3 regions of the Streptomyces sp. NPDC047000 genome follow, and region 3 is predicted to be linked to each of the others. Evidence: riboswitches for the same ligand, from Rfam matches in the RefSeq annotation. Region 3 holds a riboswitch; each other region holds the start of a gene.

The links. Region 3 has a riboswitch for cyclic di-AMP ahead of ABZ862_RS36475 (transglycosylase SLT domain-containing protein). Riboswitches for the same ligand answer to the same signal wherever they lie in the genome.
Region 1: linked by a shared signal. The riboswitch ahead of ABZ862_RS03140 (LysM peptidoglycan-binding domain-containing M23 family metallopeptidase) and the one ahead of ABZ862_RS36475 (transglycosylase SLT domain-containing protein) in region 3 are both predicted to bind cyclic di-AMP.
Region 2: linked by a shared signal. The riboswitch ahead of ABZ862_RS22425 (M23 family metallopeptidase) and the one ahead of ABZ862_RS36475 (transglycosylase SLT domain-containing protein) in region 3 are both predicted to bind cyclic di-AMP.

What each region holds. Positions count from the first base shown of each region.
Region 1 covers NZ_JBEYWE010000001.1:771,729-776,999, reverse strand. The annotation lists gene ABZ862_RS03145 (SGNH/GDSL hydrolase family protein) at 293-1,078, opposite strand; gene ABZ862_RS03140 (LysM peptidoglycan-binding domain-containing M23 family metallopeptidase) at 1,402-2,337, opposite strand; cyclic di-AMP (ydaO/yuaA leader) riboswitch at 2,342-2,504, opposite strand; gene ABZ862_RS03135 (alpha-galactosidase) at 2,864-4,945, opposite strand; gene ABZ862_RS03130 (tyrosine-protein phosphatase) at 5,223-5,271, shown strand, end outside.
Region 2 covers NZ_JBEYWE010000014.1:87,079-92,349, forward strand. The annotation lists gene ABZ862_RS22420 (GntR family transcriptional regulator) at 37-732, opposite strand; gene ABZ862_RS22425 (M23 family metallopeptidase) at 1,012-1,773, opposite strand; cyclic di-AMP (ydaO/yuaA leader) riboswitch at 1,786-1,948, opposite strand; gene ABZ862_RS22430 (pitrilysin family protein) at 2,175-3,563, opposite strand; gene ABZ862_RS22435 (pitrilysin family protein) at 3,560-4,963, opposite strand.
Region 3 covers NZ_JBEYWE010000044.1:7,788-13,058, reverse strand. The annotation lists gene ABZ862_RS36485 (FAD-dependent oxidoreductase) at 1-310, shown strand, start outside; gene ABZ862_RS36480 (HAD family hydrolase) at 480-1,355, shown strand; gene ABZ862_RS36475 (transglycosylase SLT domain-containing protein) at 1,375-1,884, opposite strand; cyclic di-AMP (ydaO/yuaA leader) riboswitch at 1,887-2,018, opposite strand; gene ABZ862_RS36470 (polyprenyl synthetase family protein) at 2,648-3,658, shown strand; gene ABZ862_RS36465 (CHRD domain-containing protein) at 3,907-4,860, shown strand; gene ABZ862_RS36460 (DUF2092 domain-containing protein) at 5,182-5,271, shown strand, end outside.

The DNA of each region.
Region 1 (5,271 bases), on a different contig from region 3:
GCCTCCTGGTGGCGTCAGTCAGGTTTTCCATTATGGTCGGACCGCCCGGCGGCGCCGGGACTCTCCTGGGCCGCGCCGGGCGGCGCACGACGTACGGGACCCCGGCCGCAGGCCCCGGACCTGCGCGGATGCCCAACCTTGGAGAATTCTTGGACTTCCCTGGGCGCCCACGGCCGTGCCCTGCGGCCTGTCCGCCGGATCATGCCCGGCACCTGCGCGAGGCGGCCCGGCCGCCCAGGGGCGGACCCGGCCGCCGGGCGTGGACCGCCCGGCGGCCGGGCGCGGCAGGGGCCTACGCCACCGCGCGGATCCGCATCTTGATGTCGTCCGGCGACAGCGCGCCCTTCGCCGTCACATGGTCGCCGGAGGACTCACCGCGCAGCCGGCGGCCGATCCAGGGCACCAGGTACTCGCGCGCCCAGTTCACGTTGTCGCGCCGGATCTCCAGCGTGCCGCGCGGCGGCAGCGGGGGCCAGGGCTGCTCCGGGTCGGCGGGGACGTCGTAGCCGAGGAGCTGTCCGGCGCGCAGGGCCACCCGGGTGTGGCCCTCGGCGGACAGGTGCAGCCGGTCGCCGTCCCAGGCCCGGCGGTCCTGGATGGCCCGCAGGGACCACAGGTCGAGCACGGGGAAGCCGTACCGGTCGGCGATCGCCCTGACGTGTCCGTTGTACGTCGCTATCTTGCCCCGCAGCCGCTTGAGCACCGGGATGCCGCGGGTGTCGAAGCCGGTGGTCACCAGGACCGTGCCGGCCACCTCGGCGAGCCGGCCGACCGCCGCCTCGAAGCGCTCGGCCACGTCGTCCGGGTCGGTGCCCGGCCGGATGATGTCGTTGCCGCCCGCACAGAAGGAGACGAGGTCCGGCGCGAGCTCCACGGCCCGCGGGAGCTGGTCCGCCACGACCTGGTCGAGCAGCTTGCCGCGTACGGCGAGGTTGGTGTAGTCGAAGTCGCCCTCGGGCCGCCGGTCGGCGAGGAGTACGGCGAACCGGTCGGCCCATCCGACGAACTGTCCGTCGGGGCCGGGGTCGCCCACTCCCTCGGTGAAGCTGTCCCCCACCGCCACGTACGACCCGATCACTGATCTGCTGTCACTCTTCGAATCGTCTGCCACAAGGGGCCATGATTCACCGGGTGATGTGACCTACGCGACCGTAGGCAAGGCTTGACTAGCGGTGACAAAGGACACTCGTAAAGCGTTGTCCAATTCTGGAATACACGTCCGGCCGGGGGCGTTGACGGCTCGGTCGCCCGCGGTCCGGGGGCTCGCACCGGCGCTCGGGTGCGCGGGCAGGCCGGAGGCCGGACCCGGGGATCGTGGTCCGGCCTCAGGCGGTACGGGGGGACGGGGGCAGGGGGTACGGCGCCGCGTACCCGGCGGACCGGGCGCGGTCGGCTCGGCGGTCAGCCGACGGCGACGCCGTGCGAGCGCAGATAGCTCACCGGGTCCACGTCCGAGCCGTAGTCCGGGGTGGTGCGGATCTCGAAGTGCAGGTGCGGGCCCGTCACATTGCCGGTCGCACCGGAGAGGCCGACCTGCTGACCCGCCGTCACGGACTGCCCGGCCGAGACGGAGAGGCTGGACAGATGGGCGTACTGCGCGTAGTAGCCGTCGGCGAGCCGGAGGACGACCTGGTTGCCGTACGCGCCGCCCCAGCCCGCGGAGACGACGGTGCCCGCGCCCACGGCCTTCAGGGGGGTGCCGGTCCCGACCACGAAGTCGACCCCGGTGTGGTAGCCGCTGGACCACATGCTGCCCGCGACGTGGTACGACGTGCCGACGCCGGCGCCGGAGACCGGCAGCGTGAAGCCGGCGGCGGCGGGGGCCGCGGCCTTCGCGGCGGACGCCGTCCCGGCGGACGAGGACGCCGCCGACGAGGAGGACGGGGAGGACGGGCGCGCAGGCGCGGTCCGCGACCCGGCGGTGCCCGCCGCCGCCTGCCCGCCGAGCGTGAGCTTCAGACCAGGGTGGATCAGCGACGGATCGCCGCCCACCGCCGCGCGGTTGGCCTGGTAGAGGTCGTGCCAGCCGCCCCGCACCTGATGCTCGGCGGCGATCTTCGCGAGGCAGTCGCCGGTGCGGACGGTGTACGTCGTCACCCGCGCGCCCGTCGCGGCGGTCACCGTTCCCGCGCGGTGCACGGTGACCGGCGCGGCCTGAACGGTCTTCACGGAGACGGGCCGGGAGACCGTCTCCGCGGCCGGCTGCGCGGTCGCCGCGTGAGCGCCCGGTGCGCCGATGAGCGGCAGGGCCAGCGCGGCACCGCCGGTTCCGGCGGCGGCTATGGAACGGGTGAGGCGCTGGGCCCTGGGACGGCGGTGCTTACCCTTCGCGGGCATGACGGATTCCTCTCCGGCGCCTGCGAGGTGAGCTGTCGGGTTCGGGCTGGAGCTGCCCGGCCGTGACGGGACGTCACGACTTCACCCCGAGCCTGTTCCGGAGACCGGACCAGGCAGTGGTACCTGTGGGTCCCCCGCTCCTGCCGTGCGTCGGGTGGGTGGTGTGCGGATTCCGGTCGGCGGCAGGATTCGGCGGTCCGTCCGGATGGGTCGTGAACGTAAGCGACCAGGACGCGAAGTAACAAGTCGACGGATATGCCGCCGCGCGATTCACTTGATCCTTTTACCGAATTCCCGGTCACCCTCCGTGCATTCCGCCCGGAATTCCCGCGGCAATTCCCAAGGAAAACCTCATGGATTACGTGAGCATGACGGACGACTCACGGTCACGGATATGAGCCTGCTCACCCGCCCCGCACCATCGCCCCCCATTCCAGGCCGAGTTGGAATGAAGGGCGATGAAGAGCAATGAACGGCAATGAAGGACAACCAAAGCCGCATAGCGGCAACGAAGCGGACAGAAGCCTCAGATTCTCCGCAACCGCACGACCGTCGCGTCCAGGTCACCCTGCAACCCGGTGCGCAGCCCGTGGTGCAGCAGCACCGCACCCGGGTGCACTTCACCCGTTTCGCGGCATTCGTACGACGCCGCCGGGTCGAGCCCGCGCAGCCGCAGCGCGGGGACACGTTCGCCGTAGCGCTGGGCCTGGAGGCAGGCGAGGACGACGGTCTCGTCGCCGAGCGAGTACTGCACCGCGCTCAGTCCGCCCTCCGGCGGACGCAGCCGGTACTGCCCGCCGCGCTGCACCACGGGCCGGATCTCCTTGTAGAGCTCCACCCAGCCGCGCGCCTCGGCGAGTTCCTCCTCGCTCCAGTCGCTGAGGTGACCGCCGACGCCCAGCACGCCGGCCATGGCGCTCACGAACCGGAAACGCAGGCTGCTGGCGCGGTGGTTGAGCTGGATGTTCGGGCTGTCGGTGACCCAGGCGGCCATCACCCGCGCCGGGTGGATCTGGCTGAAGCCGTGCTGGATCTCCAGCCGGTCGAGCGGGTCGGTGTTGTCCGAGGTCCACACCTGGTCGGTGCGGCTCATCACCCCGAGGTCGATCCGGCCGCCGCCGCCCGAACAGGACTCGAAGGCCACGTCCGGATAGGCCGACCGGAGCCGGTCGAGGAGGGTGTAGAAGGAGCGGACATGGTCGACCCACAACCGCTGCGGGTACGGCTCGCCGGGCCAGCCCGCGTCGGTGAAGCAGCGGTTGAAGTCCCACTTCACATAGTCGACGGGAGTGGACGCGAGCAGGTCGTCCAGCTGCTCCCAGAGATATTCCTGGACGTCCTCACGGGCCAGGTTCAGCACCAGCTGGTTGCGGAACTCGGTCCGCCTGCGGCCCGGCTGGAACTGCACCCAGTCGGGGTGCGCGCGGTAGAGGTCGCTGTCCGGGTTGACCATCTCGGGCTCGACCCAGATGCCGAACTGCATACCGAGGGCGTGCACGTAGTCGGCGAGGGGCTTGAGGCCGCCGGGGAAGCGGTCGGGGTTGGGCCGCCAGTCACCGAGTCCGGCGCGGTCCGAGGTGCGCGAGCCGAACCAGCCGTCGTCGACCACGAACAGCTCGACCCCGATCGCGGCGGCCCGCCGGGCGAGCAGGCTCTGCTGCTCCTCGGTGATGTCGAAGTGGGTGGCCTCCCAGGAGTTGAACAGCACCGGCCGGTCCCGCTCGGCGTCCGGGACGACGTACGCCCGCTGGTAGGCGTGCCAGGCGCGGCTGGCCCCGCCGAAGCCCCCGTCGCTCCACAGGCCCGCGAAGACCGGCGTGGTGTACGACTCGCCCGGCTCGAGCAGCAGCAGCCCGGAGTCGTCGTACCCCGCGCCGCCGGTGATCTGGACGCGCGCGTCGGGCAGCTGGGCCACCGCGATGCGCCAGGAACCGGACCAGGCGAGCGCGCAGCCGTAGACCTCGCCGTGCTCCTCGTCGGCGCCGGTGTCGAGCGCGACCCAGGGCAGGTGCTGGTGGCCGGTGTGGCCGCGCCGGCTGCCGATGATTTTGTCCCCGTAGGTGAGGGGCGTACGGGCGAGCCGGGACTCGGCGGCCCAGCGGCCGTGCAGCTGGGACAGCCGCCAGTCCTCCCGTTCGGGCAGGGTCCAGGTGGCCGGGTCGGCGCGCAGCAGTTCCAGCGGCTCGCCGCCCTCGTTGCCGAGGGTCACCCAGCGCTCGACCACGTCGTCGCGCATCCGGTAGTGCAGGGTGATCGCGAGTCCGCCGTCCCGGAAGCGCAGCCGCAGTTCGCCGTCGCCGGACGCGTCGTGCTCATGTCCCTCGAAGTGCCACTCCGTGCCGCGGCGTTCGGCGGTGCGCACCGACAGGGCGGGCCGCACGAAGCGGGCGCCGCCCTCGACGGGGTACTCCTCGCGGCCGTCGAGGCCGGACTCGAAGGGCCGGTACGGCGGGAGCAGCCCGGGGACGAGGGACTCGGCGGCGGCCAGGGAGATTCTGGGGCCCCAGTGCAGATGGAGGAGCACGTCGTCGTCCGTGAGGTGGACGGCGTAGCCGCTCGACGGCCCCGACAGCAGCCATGTACGTCCGTTTCCGGCGATCTCCAGCACCGCGCCTCCACAGTTCCCGACAAGCCCGCTCAGACTCCGACATGATCCATGATCAAGGGCTGCGCGCCGGGAAGCAACGCCTGTGGAAAACATGCGAGAACTCGTTCGCCGCATCCCCGCCCCCCGGCCGCCCCGCGCCTGGCCGCACGCCCCGGAAGCGCTCTCCCCACCCGGGCCTGTGGACAGTCCATTGCCCCGGGAAACCGTGCCGTATCGTCAAAGTCGCATCCGCCGGCGGATCCGCCGAGCACCGGCGGAGCCGATGAGAGGAGCCTCCGTGACGCAGCAGGTCCCGTCGACCGAACCCGAGCTGACCGGTGTGCGCA
Region 2 (5,271 bases), on a different contig from region 3:
CTGCGGAATACCACTTCTTTGTATACGGCGGCCGTGTTAAAGCCGCAGACCCGTCATGTTTACGGGAGGTTGCGAAGTCCTCACGCGGTCCGGCCGGTCCGGTCCGCCGGGGAAACGCAGCCGGTGCGCGGCCGTCGCGCGCTCGGTGTGCAGGGCGGTGACGGCCCGCGCGCGCTCGCTGTCGCCGCGCGCCACCGCGTCCACGATGGCCCCGTGCTCGGCCCAGGAGTCCACCGGGCTGGCGGGCGCGTCCACCGTGTACATCCAGGCGATCTTGTGCCGGAGCTGGGTGAGCATCGACGTCAGGGCGTGGCTGCCGGAGGACTGGGCGAGCGTCTCGTGGAACCAGCCGCCCAGCGAGCGCAGATCCTCGCTGTTGCCCCGCCGGGCGCGTTCCTGGCCCAGCCGGACCAGGCCGCGCAGCACCTTCAGATGGGCCTCCGTGCGGCGCTGGGCGGCCCGGGAGGCGCCGAGCGGCTCCAGGAGCATGCGCATCTCCAGCAGGTCGGCGGCCTCGTGCTCGGTCGGCTCGGCCACGCACGCGCCCGCGTGCCGCCGGGTGACGACGAAGCCCTCGGCCTCCAGCGTGCGCAGCGCCTCGCGGACGGGGACGCGGGAGACGCCGTAGCGGCGGGCGAGGAGTTCCTCGGTGAGGCGGCTGCCGCGCTCGTAGACACCGGCGACGATGTCGTCCCGGATAGCGGTGCACACCGAGTGCGCCGGAATACGCATGACCGACCTCCGCCTTAATCCCCGTGAAACGTCGACGATCGAGTTGTGCTGACGTGTGTTCCGTGACTCTATGGCAACGGGACGGAATTTCCGACGGCGGGCCGGAATCCGGGGATATTTTTTGGACAGCGGGCCACCGGAAAACCGAAAGCCCCGGCTCGGACGAGCCGGGGCTTCCCGGGGACGTGATGTACCGCACTCCGCGCCGGGCGCGGGACGGCGGCTGCCGGCTGCCGGTGCCGGATGTTCACATCGTGCCGGCGGGGCGGGCGACGGGTGTCAGATGCTCACACCGTGCTGACGCAGGTACGCGACGGGGTCGATGTCGGAGCCGTACTCCGCGGTCGTACGGGCCTCGAAGTGGAGGTGCGGTCCCGTGACGTTGCCGGTCGCGCCGGACAGGCCGATCTGCTGGCCCGTGACGACCTGCTGGCCCACGGACACCGCGATGGACGACAGGTGGCCGTACTGCGTGAAGGTGCCGTCGTTCATCCTGATGACGATCTGATTGCCGTACGAACCTCCCCAGCCGGTCTCGACGACGGTGCCGTAGCCCACCGCGTGGACGCTCGTGCCGCTGGCGGCGTGGAAGTCGATGCCGGTGTGCGCGCCGGAGGACCACAGGGCGCTGCTGGCCTGGTAGCCGGTGGAGACGTACGAGTGGGAGATCGGCGCGACGAAGGTGTTGAGGCGCTTGCGCTCCGCGTCGCGGGCGGCGCGCTCCTTGGCCTCACGGGCCTTCTCCGCCAGCTCGGCCGCGCGCTTGCGGGCGGCCTGCTCGGCCTCCTTGCGCGCGGCTGCCGCCTGCTGGGCGGTGGCCTGGGCGTCGATCGTGTCGGCGACCGTGTCACCGAGGGCGACGACGGGGATGAGCCCGCTCGTCTCGAGCGCGTTCTGCGCGGGGTCGCCGGCCGCGAGTGCGGGGGCCGCGAGGGTGCCCACCACGCCGCTGGTGGCGAGGGCCGCGACACCCGCGGCCTGGGTGGTGGAACGCTTCATCCGGCTGGGCCGGCGGTGCTTCCCGGGGGCGCACGACGCCATGAAGGGGCTGGTCCTTTCCTTCCCTCTCGCCTACCGGGTTAGCTGACGGGTTCGGAGCAGGAAGGTCTCCTACGGACCCCCTCGCTGTACGCGCGGGCGTCCGATTCACCCCGGGGGACTGTGGGTCCCCGGCTCCCCCGGCTCGCGCCGTACGGGGACTCGGCGATGGCTGTCCGCTGCCGCGGATGCGGCGTGCTGCGTGACGGACAGGCCGGGACGACGCTAGACGGGGCGGCTTTCGGTCCTCAAACGGATCACATCTTTTGTAGCGCACGCCACAGGGCATACAGGTTGCCTCTCCCGTAAATCGGGCATACGCCCACCCCTGCTGACGGCCGGTGGGCGGACAGGAGCCCTGACGGCCGGGCCGTCCGGCCGTCAGGGCTCACCCGCGCGCGGTGCTACTCCGCCGTGACGACCGTGACGTCGCCGATACCGAGGGCCTCGACGGGCTCCCTGATCTGTGCCGCGTCGCCGACGAGGACCGTCACCAGACGGTCCACCGGGAAGGCGCTCACGACCGCCGCGGTGGCCTCCACGGTGCCGGTCGCGGCGAGCTGCCGGTAGAGCGTCGCCTGGAAGTCGTCGGACAGGTACTGCTCGACCTGGTCGGCCAGCGTGCTCGCCACGGCGGCGGCGGTCTCGTACTTCAGCGGCGCCACGCCGACGAGGTTCTGCACGGCGACGTCCCGTTCGGCGTCGGTCAGCCCCTCCGCGGCGAGCGTGCGCAGCACCGTCCACAGGTCCTGCAGTGCGGGACCGGTGTTCGGCGTGTCGACGGAACCGCTGATGGCGAGCATCGCGGCGCCGGTGCCGTCCGGCGCGGACCGCAGGACCTGCCCGAACGCCCGCACACCGTAGGTGTAGCCCTTCTCCTCGCGCAGCACACGGTCCAGGCGCGAGGTCAGGGTGCCGCCGAGGCAGTACGTGCCGAGCACCTGGGCCGCCCACGTCCGGTCGTGCCGGTCGGGACCGGTGCGGCCGATGAGCAGCTGCGTCTGGACGGCACCGGGCCGGTCCACGATGACGACGCGGCCGGTGTCGTCGGACGTCACCGCGGGCACCGGACGGGGCCGGGCCGGGGCACCGCTCCAGCCGCCCAGGGTGTCCGCGAGCAGCTCGTCCAGGTCGACGCCGGTGAGGTCGCCGACGATCACGGCGGTGGCCGTCGCGGGGCGCACGTACCGCTCGTAGAACCGGCGTACGGCCGCGGCGTCGATCTTCTCGACGGTCTCCTCGGTGCCCTGGCGCGGGCGCGACATGCGGGCGGTCTCCGGGAAGAGCTGCCGGGACAGCTCCTTGGCGGCCCGGCGCGCCGGGTTGGCCAGCTCGTGGGGGATCTCGTCGAGACGGTTGCGCACCAGGCGCTCGACCTCGCTGTCGGCGAACGCGGGCGCCCTCAGCGCGTCGGCGAGCAGTCCGAGCGCCTTGGGGAGCCGGGAGACCGGGACCTCCAGGCTCAGCCGGACGCCGGGGTGGTCGGCGTGCGCGTCGAGCGTGGCGCCGCAGCGCTCCAGTTCGGCGGCGAACTCCTCGGCGGAGAGCGTGTCGGTGCCCTCCGAGAAGGCGCGCGCCATGATCGTGGCGACACCGTCGAGGCCGGCCGGCTCGGCGTCGAGCGGCGCGTCGAGCAGCACCTCGACGGCGACGACCTGCTGGCCGGGGCGGTGGCAGCGCAGCACCGTCAGGCCGTTGTCCAGCGTGCCGCGCTCCGGCGCGGGGAAGGCCCACGGCCTGGCCGTGCCCGCCTGGGGCCGGGGGTGGAACTCCATCGTGGCGAGCTCGGTCACTTGGCCGCCTCCTCGTTGTCGTCGGTGGCTTCCACGGTCGCCGCGGACTCGGGGTCCTCGGTGCGTTCGGCTTCCTCTGCGGACTCCTCCTCGGCGCCGGCGACGGGCTCGTAGACGAGGACCGCGCGGTTGTCGGGGCGCAGGCGGGCCTTGGCGATCTCCTGGACCTCCTCGGCGGTGACCTCGAGGACGCGCCCGACGGCGGTGAGGGCGAGCTGCGGGTCGCCGAACAGCACCGCGTAGCGGCACAGTTCGTCGGCGCGGCCCGCGACCGTGCCGAGCCGGTCCAGCCACTCCCGCTCCAGCTGGGCCTGGGCGCGCTCCATCTCCTCGGGGGTGGGGCCCTCCTCGGCGAACCGGGCGAGCTCCTCGTCGATGGCGGCCTCGATCACCGGGACCTCGACGTCGCCGGACGTCTTCACGTCCAGCCAGCCCAGGGAGGGCGCCCCGGCCAGCCGCAGCAGACCGAACCCGGCGGCCACGGCGGTACGGTCGCGCCGTACCAGCCGGTTGTAGAGGCGGGAGGACTCGCCGCCGCCGAGGACGGTGAGCGCCAGGTCGGCGGCGTCGCAGGCGCGCGTGCCGTCCTCCGGCAGCCGGTAGGCGGCCATCAGCGCGCGGGCCGGCACCTCCTCCACGACGACCTCGCGCTGCTGGCCGCCCATGACGTCCGGCAGCGAGCCGTCACGCGGCGCGGGCTTGCCGTCGTGCGACGCGATGGACCCGAAGTACTTCTCGACCCAGGCCAGCGTCTCGGCCGGGTCGATGTCGCCGACCACCGACAGGACGGCGTTGCCCGGCGCGTAGTACGTGCGGAAGAACGCGCGCGCGTCCTCCAGCGTGGCCGCGTCCAGGTCCGCCATCGAGCCGATGGGGGTGTGGTGGTAGGGGTGGCCGTCCGGGTAGGCGAGGGCGGTGAGCTTCTCGAAGGCGGTGCCGTAGGGCACGTTGTCGTAGCGCTGGCGGCGCTCGTTCTTCACGACGTCGCGCTGGTTCTCCATCGACTCGTCGTCCAGGGCGGCGAGCAGGGAGCCCATGCGGTCGGCCTCCAGCCAGAGCGCGAGCTCCAGCTGGTGGGCGGGCATCGTCTCGAAGTAGTTGGTGCGCTCGAAGCTGGTGGTGCCGTTGAGCGAACCGCCCGCGCCCTGCACCAGTTCGAAGTGGCCGTTGCCCTTCACCTGGGCGGAGCCCTGGAACATCAGGTGCTCGAAGAGGTGAGCCAGACCGGTGCGGCCCTTGACCTCGTGGCGCGAGCCGACGTCGTACCAGAGGCACACCGCCGCCACGGGGGTCAGGTGGTCCTCGGAGAGCACCACCCGCAGACCGTTGGCCAGGCGGTGCTCGGTCGCTGTCAGGCCCCCGGAGCCTGCCTCAGCTGTGGCCGTGTGACCCATGGGCATGTACGTCCCTTCGCTCGCGGAGCTGTGGCGGCGGCTGTGGCCGGAACCACAGGATCCCGCCGGTCCTGCCACTGTATGCAAGCGTGCGGTGCCGCGGCGAAGTTCCCGGAGGCCGTACGCCGAGAGCGAGACCGGCCACCGCGCCCGCGGAGGTGCGGGGGGAGGTGGTCGCGGGGCCGGGTGCGCGGGTGGGACGCGGTCCCGGGACGGCGGACGCTGCGGGCCCGCCGCGGAGGCGCGACGGCGGCGGGACGGCCGTGCCGCGGAGGCGGCGCGGAGGCGGCGCGAGGCCCCGGGCGGTACGGTCC
Region 3 (5,271 bases):
CAGCCCGCGGCTCACCGTCCGCACCCTCGACGGCCGTACCCGCGAGCTCCCCGCCGACCATGTCATCGCCGCGACCGGCTACCGCGTCGACACGGCGGCGATGGACTTCCTCGGCGACGGACTGCGCACCGAGGTGGCCGTCAGCCGCGGCACCCCGAAACTCGGCGCGGGATACGTCTCCTCGGTCCCCGGCCTCTACTTCACCGGCCTGCCCGCCGCCGCCTCCTACGGTCCGGTGATGCGCTTCGTGTGCGGCACGGAGTTCGCCTCCCCGCGGCTCGCCGAGCACCTCGCGATGGCGCACCCCTGACCGGCGGTCCGGCACGTCGTGAAGATCACATGAAGTATGTGTGCGACCGAAGCGGCTGCGGCGGAAGGGGAGTTGACATGGGCGGCAGTGCGTGGCGGCGAGGTGCGGCCCTGCTCCGCCGTGCCCCGCGTGTCCGATCGGCGCGTCCGGCGATCCGTATTCTCTGATCATGCCCGCAACCGTCGCGCCTGCCGACCGCCCCGTTTACTCCCTCATCGCCACCGACCTGGACGGGACACTGCTGCGCGGAGACGACACCCTCTCCGACCGGACGCTCGCCGCGCTCGCGCGGGTGACGGCGGCCGGCGCGCGGCACCTGGTGGTGACGGGCCGCCCGGCGCCCAGGGTGCGTCCGCTCCTGGAGGACCTGGGCGGCGCGGGGTTCGCGGTGTGCGCCCAGGGCGCGCAGCTGTACGACGCCGCCACCGACCGGCTGCTGTGGTCCGTCACCCTGGACCGCGAACTGGCCGAGACCGCGCTCGGCAAGATCGAGGCCGAGGTGGGGGAGCTGTACGCGGCCGTCGACCAGGACGGCGTGGACGGGCTCACGCTGACAGAGCCCGGCTATCTGATGCCGCACCCGACCCTGCCGGCGGTGCGGGTACGGCATCGCGACGACCTCTGGTGCGAGCCCATCAGCAAGGTCCTGCTGCGTCATCCCACGCTGTCCGACGACGAGTTGGCGGCGACGGCGCGCGGAGTGATCGGTTCGCTGGCCACCGTCACCATGTCGGGCCCGGGCACCGTGGAGCTCCAGCCGTGCGGCATCACCAAGGCGACGGGCCTGGCCCTGGCCGCCGAACACCTCGGTGTGCGCCCCGCCGACACCATCGCCTTCGGTGACATGCCCAACGACATCCCGATGTTCGACTGGGCGGCCCACGGCGTCGCCATGGCCAACGCGCACCCCGAACTCAAGGCGGTGGCCGACGAGATCACCCTGTCCAACGAGGACGACGGCATCGCAGCGGTCCTGGACCGCCTCTTCCCCCAGGGGCCGGCGGTCCGGTTCGGGAACGAGGCCCCGCAAGGGGCCGGTTCCTGAGGGGCCGGCCCGGCGGGGGCTAATACGCTCCGTTGACGTTGTCGATCGACCCGTAGCGCGCCGCGGCGTAATTGCACGCCGCGGTGATGTTGGCCACCGGATCGAACGGGCTGTAGGACGTTCCCGCCACGTGGTAGGCGAGGAAGGTCGGGTCGATCACCTGGAGCAGCCCCTTGGACGGAGTCCCCTTGGCCGCGTTGGAGTCCCAGTTGTTGACGGCGCCGGGGTTGCCGGAGGACTCGCGCATGACGTTGCGGTAGATGCCGTTGTAGGTACCGGGAATGCCCTTCTGCGCCATGATCGCGAGGGACTGGCGGATCCAGCCGTCGAGGTTGTTCGGGTACCCGGCGAGAGCGGTGGACGAGGTGGCCGGCGTGGCGGGGGCCGCGGACGCGCTGGTCGCGCCGACGAGCGGCAGCGCCAGGACGGCGGCGCCGGTCACGGCGACGGCGAGCGTGCGCAGGAGGCCGGAGGAGCGGGGGGCGCGGGACGCGCTGAGGGCATGGCGGAGCTGGCCCGGTGCAGACATGACACATTCCTCTCCGTCGCCTGCGAGGTGAGCTGTCGGGTTCGGGCGGGAGCTGCCCGGCCGGGCCGCCCTGCGGCGGCGCGACTTCACCCCGAGCCGGCCCGGCGCGCTGTCCGGTACGGCGTTCTACCTGGGTCCCCCGCTCCTGCCATGGCGAGTGGGTGGGTGGTCGGTCGGGCGGCGGCAGGATTCGGCGTTCCGCTCGACTGGCCGGGAACGTATGCGAGAGCACATGTCCGGAACAAGTCGCGGAGAGGGGTATCGCGCAGTTTGACCTTGGTCGGAGCGATATGGGCCGCTTGATCCTTTGCGTCCGCCATGCATCAACTGGGCGGCAGGGGAAAGAGGGTGTGGGGAGCGTCGGCGCGCGGTGGGCCGGACGCGCCGGGAGTGCCGAGTGAGGCAACTCACGGTTTCGAGCGAGAGTGACGAAAAGGGCAATTAGCTCAGATGTGATCAGTTCGGACGTATTTCGACGGCCGACTCCGAATGGAACCTCGCGGGCGGTGCGCGTCGTTGTTCTGGTGATGGTGTGCGATCGCCCGATTCGCGGCAGACGGCAATAATTCCTCTTAAGTCAATCAATGTCCGTTCTTATTGTTTGATCAAATGCATAACGGTCGTGATCCAATAGCGCCCGTCCTGTGACGGTGGGCGCTATCGGTGATCGAAAGCTGACCGGATACGCTGACTTGAGTGATGGCAGCGACCTATCGACAAACCGCGTAAGCGCCGGTAGACGCCAGCAGACAGGAGATCCCCCGTGACCGTCGTCGGGCCGTTCGGGCTGAGCGTGCGGGACCAGGCTCTGGAAGCCGATGTCCAGGCCGGATTGGCGGCTGTCGAGGAAGGGCTGCTCGAGGCCACCAAGAGCGAGGTCCCCTTCATCACACAGGCGGCGCAGCATCTGGTACGGGCGGGCGGCAAACGGTTCCGGCCCCTGCTGGTGATGCTCGCGGCGCGCTTCGGCGACCCGTACGCGCCGGGAGTGGTGCCGTCGGCCGTGGTCGTGGAACTCACCCACCTGGCCACCCTGTACCACGACGACGTCATGGACGAGGCCGCGGTGCGCCGCGGTGTGCCCAGCGCCAACGCCCGCTGGGGCAACTCGGTGGCCGTCCTGACCGGGGACTTCCTGTTCGCCCGCGCCTCGCACATCCTGGCCGACCTCGGCCCGGAGGCGGTGCGGGTGCAGGCGGAGGCGTTCGAGCGGCTGGTCACCGGGCAGATCCTGGAGACGGCGGGCCCGGCCGACGGCCGTGATCCGGTCGAGCACTATCTGGACGTGCTGGCCGGCAAGACGGGTTCACTGGTCGCGGTGTCGTGCCGTTTCGGCGCCATGATGTCCGGCGCCGACGAGACGGTCGTCGACGTGCTCACCCAGTACGGCGAGCGGCTCGGCGTCGCCTTCCAGCTCGCCGACGACGTCCTCGACATCGCCTCCGACTCGCACGAGTCGGGCAAGACCCCGGGCACCGACCTGCGCGAGGGCATTCCGACCATGCCGGTGCTGCGGCTGCGGGAGATGGCGGCGCGGGACGGCAGGGCGGAGGACATCGCGCTGCGCGAGCTGCTCGACTCCGACCTCGGCGACGACGCCCGCCACGCGGAGGCGCTGACGGCGCTGCGGGCGCACCCCGCGCTCCAGCAGGCCCGCCGCGACACCGTGCGGTACGCCCAGGACGCCCGCGCGGCACTGGCCCCGCTGCGGGACTGCGACGCGAAGGCGGCCCTGGTGGAGCTGTGTGACGCGGTCGTGCACCGGGCCGGCTGAGCCCCGGCGGCACGCGCCCCGCCGTAGCCGCCGCGCGTCAGCTGCTCCGGTGTGTCCGCCGCGCGTCAGCTGCTCCGCGGTGTCCGCCGTGCCGCATCGGCTCCGCCGCTTCCGCCGTGCCGCGTCGGCTCGCCGTATGTGACCCGCATCACGCCGGTGGGCTGAGCCTCGCCCCCGGGGCGCGCCGTACTCATGCCCGGGACCCGGTGCAGGGGACGCCGGGCGAGATGCGGGGAGCACGCACCATCATGGGCATCAGCGCAACGCGTACCACGCGCCGCACGACCTTGATCGCCACCGGCGCCGCCCTGGTCGCGGCCGCGGGCGTGGCCGCCGGGTCGATCCCGGCGGTCGCCGCCACCGCGACCGCCACGGGCACCGCCGCCACCACGACCGTCCTGGCCACCGCCCTGCGCGGCGCCGCCGAGGTGCCCGTCGCGGGCGGCCCGGCCACCGGGGACGCGCACGGCACGGCACTGGAGTTCATCAAGGTCGAGGGCGACAAGGTGTCCGTCGCCGTCACCTGGCACGGCACCGGCAGGCCGACCGCGCTCCACCTCCACCAGGGTGCCAAGGGCGTGAACGGCGATGTCGTCGTCGACCTGACCGAGGCGCTCAGGCACGCCGGACACCACAGCGCCACCGGCACCGTCGAGGTCGACGACCCGGCCGTGCTGACCGCGCTCACGAACGACCCCGGCTCCTTCTACGCCAACCTGCACACCAGGAAGTTCCCCGGGGGAGCCGTCCGCGGGCAGCTCCACAAGGTCACCGCCGACGTCGACTTCCGCCACGCGCTGCGCGGCGTCCGGGCGTCCGTCGTCGAGGGCGAGCAGATCTACGAGTGCAAGGCGGACACCACCGGCGGACACGCCTTCGCCCAGCGCGACGTCAGCGCCCGTCTCCAGCACGGCATCCGGCACTCCTTCGTGGCTCCGAACTCGGGTACCCCGCAGTGGGTCGCGCCCGACGGCAGCGCGGTCACCGGTGCCGTCCTGACCAAGACCCCGAACGGCGACGGCAACATCCCCGAACTCGACCTCAGGGCCACGCAGTCCGGCGCGGGCCGTGGCCTGCTCGCCGGCACGGTGGAGGTACTGCGCCTGAACACGGCGGGCGGTACGGCCCCGGCCGGTTCCTGCACGCCCGGCGACATCGTCTCGGTGCCGTACCACGCGGACTACGTCTTCGTGCAGGGCTGACCCGTCCTCGGACGTCGGCGCAGGCACGGCGGCACCTTCCCACCAGGCCCCTGACGGGTGGTCCGGCCCCCGACACGGCCGGTCCCCCGACGGGAGGTCCGGGCCCGACCCCTACGGGTCGGGAGGAGGTGCCGCCGTCGTGTGTCATACCGCAGTCGTACGCGGAGTTGAGCCCGCGGTCTGACGATTTCACCCGGCCGATTTGGTGAGATGGACACCACGGAGAACACCACTCCTCACCGGTTCGGGTGAGAACGGCGGCTCGTGGTGGACAGGTACGCAGGGTCGGGAGCCGCCGCCCACGACGGAGGTAGGGCACACATGGCACCGTACGGATCCGACGACAACAGGGACATCGCAGCGGACACCGCAGCGGGCATCGCGGAGGCCGACGACACGCGCGGCGCAGGC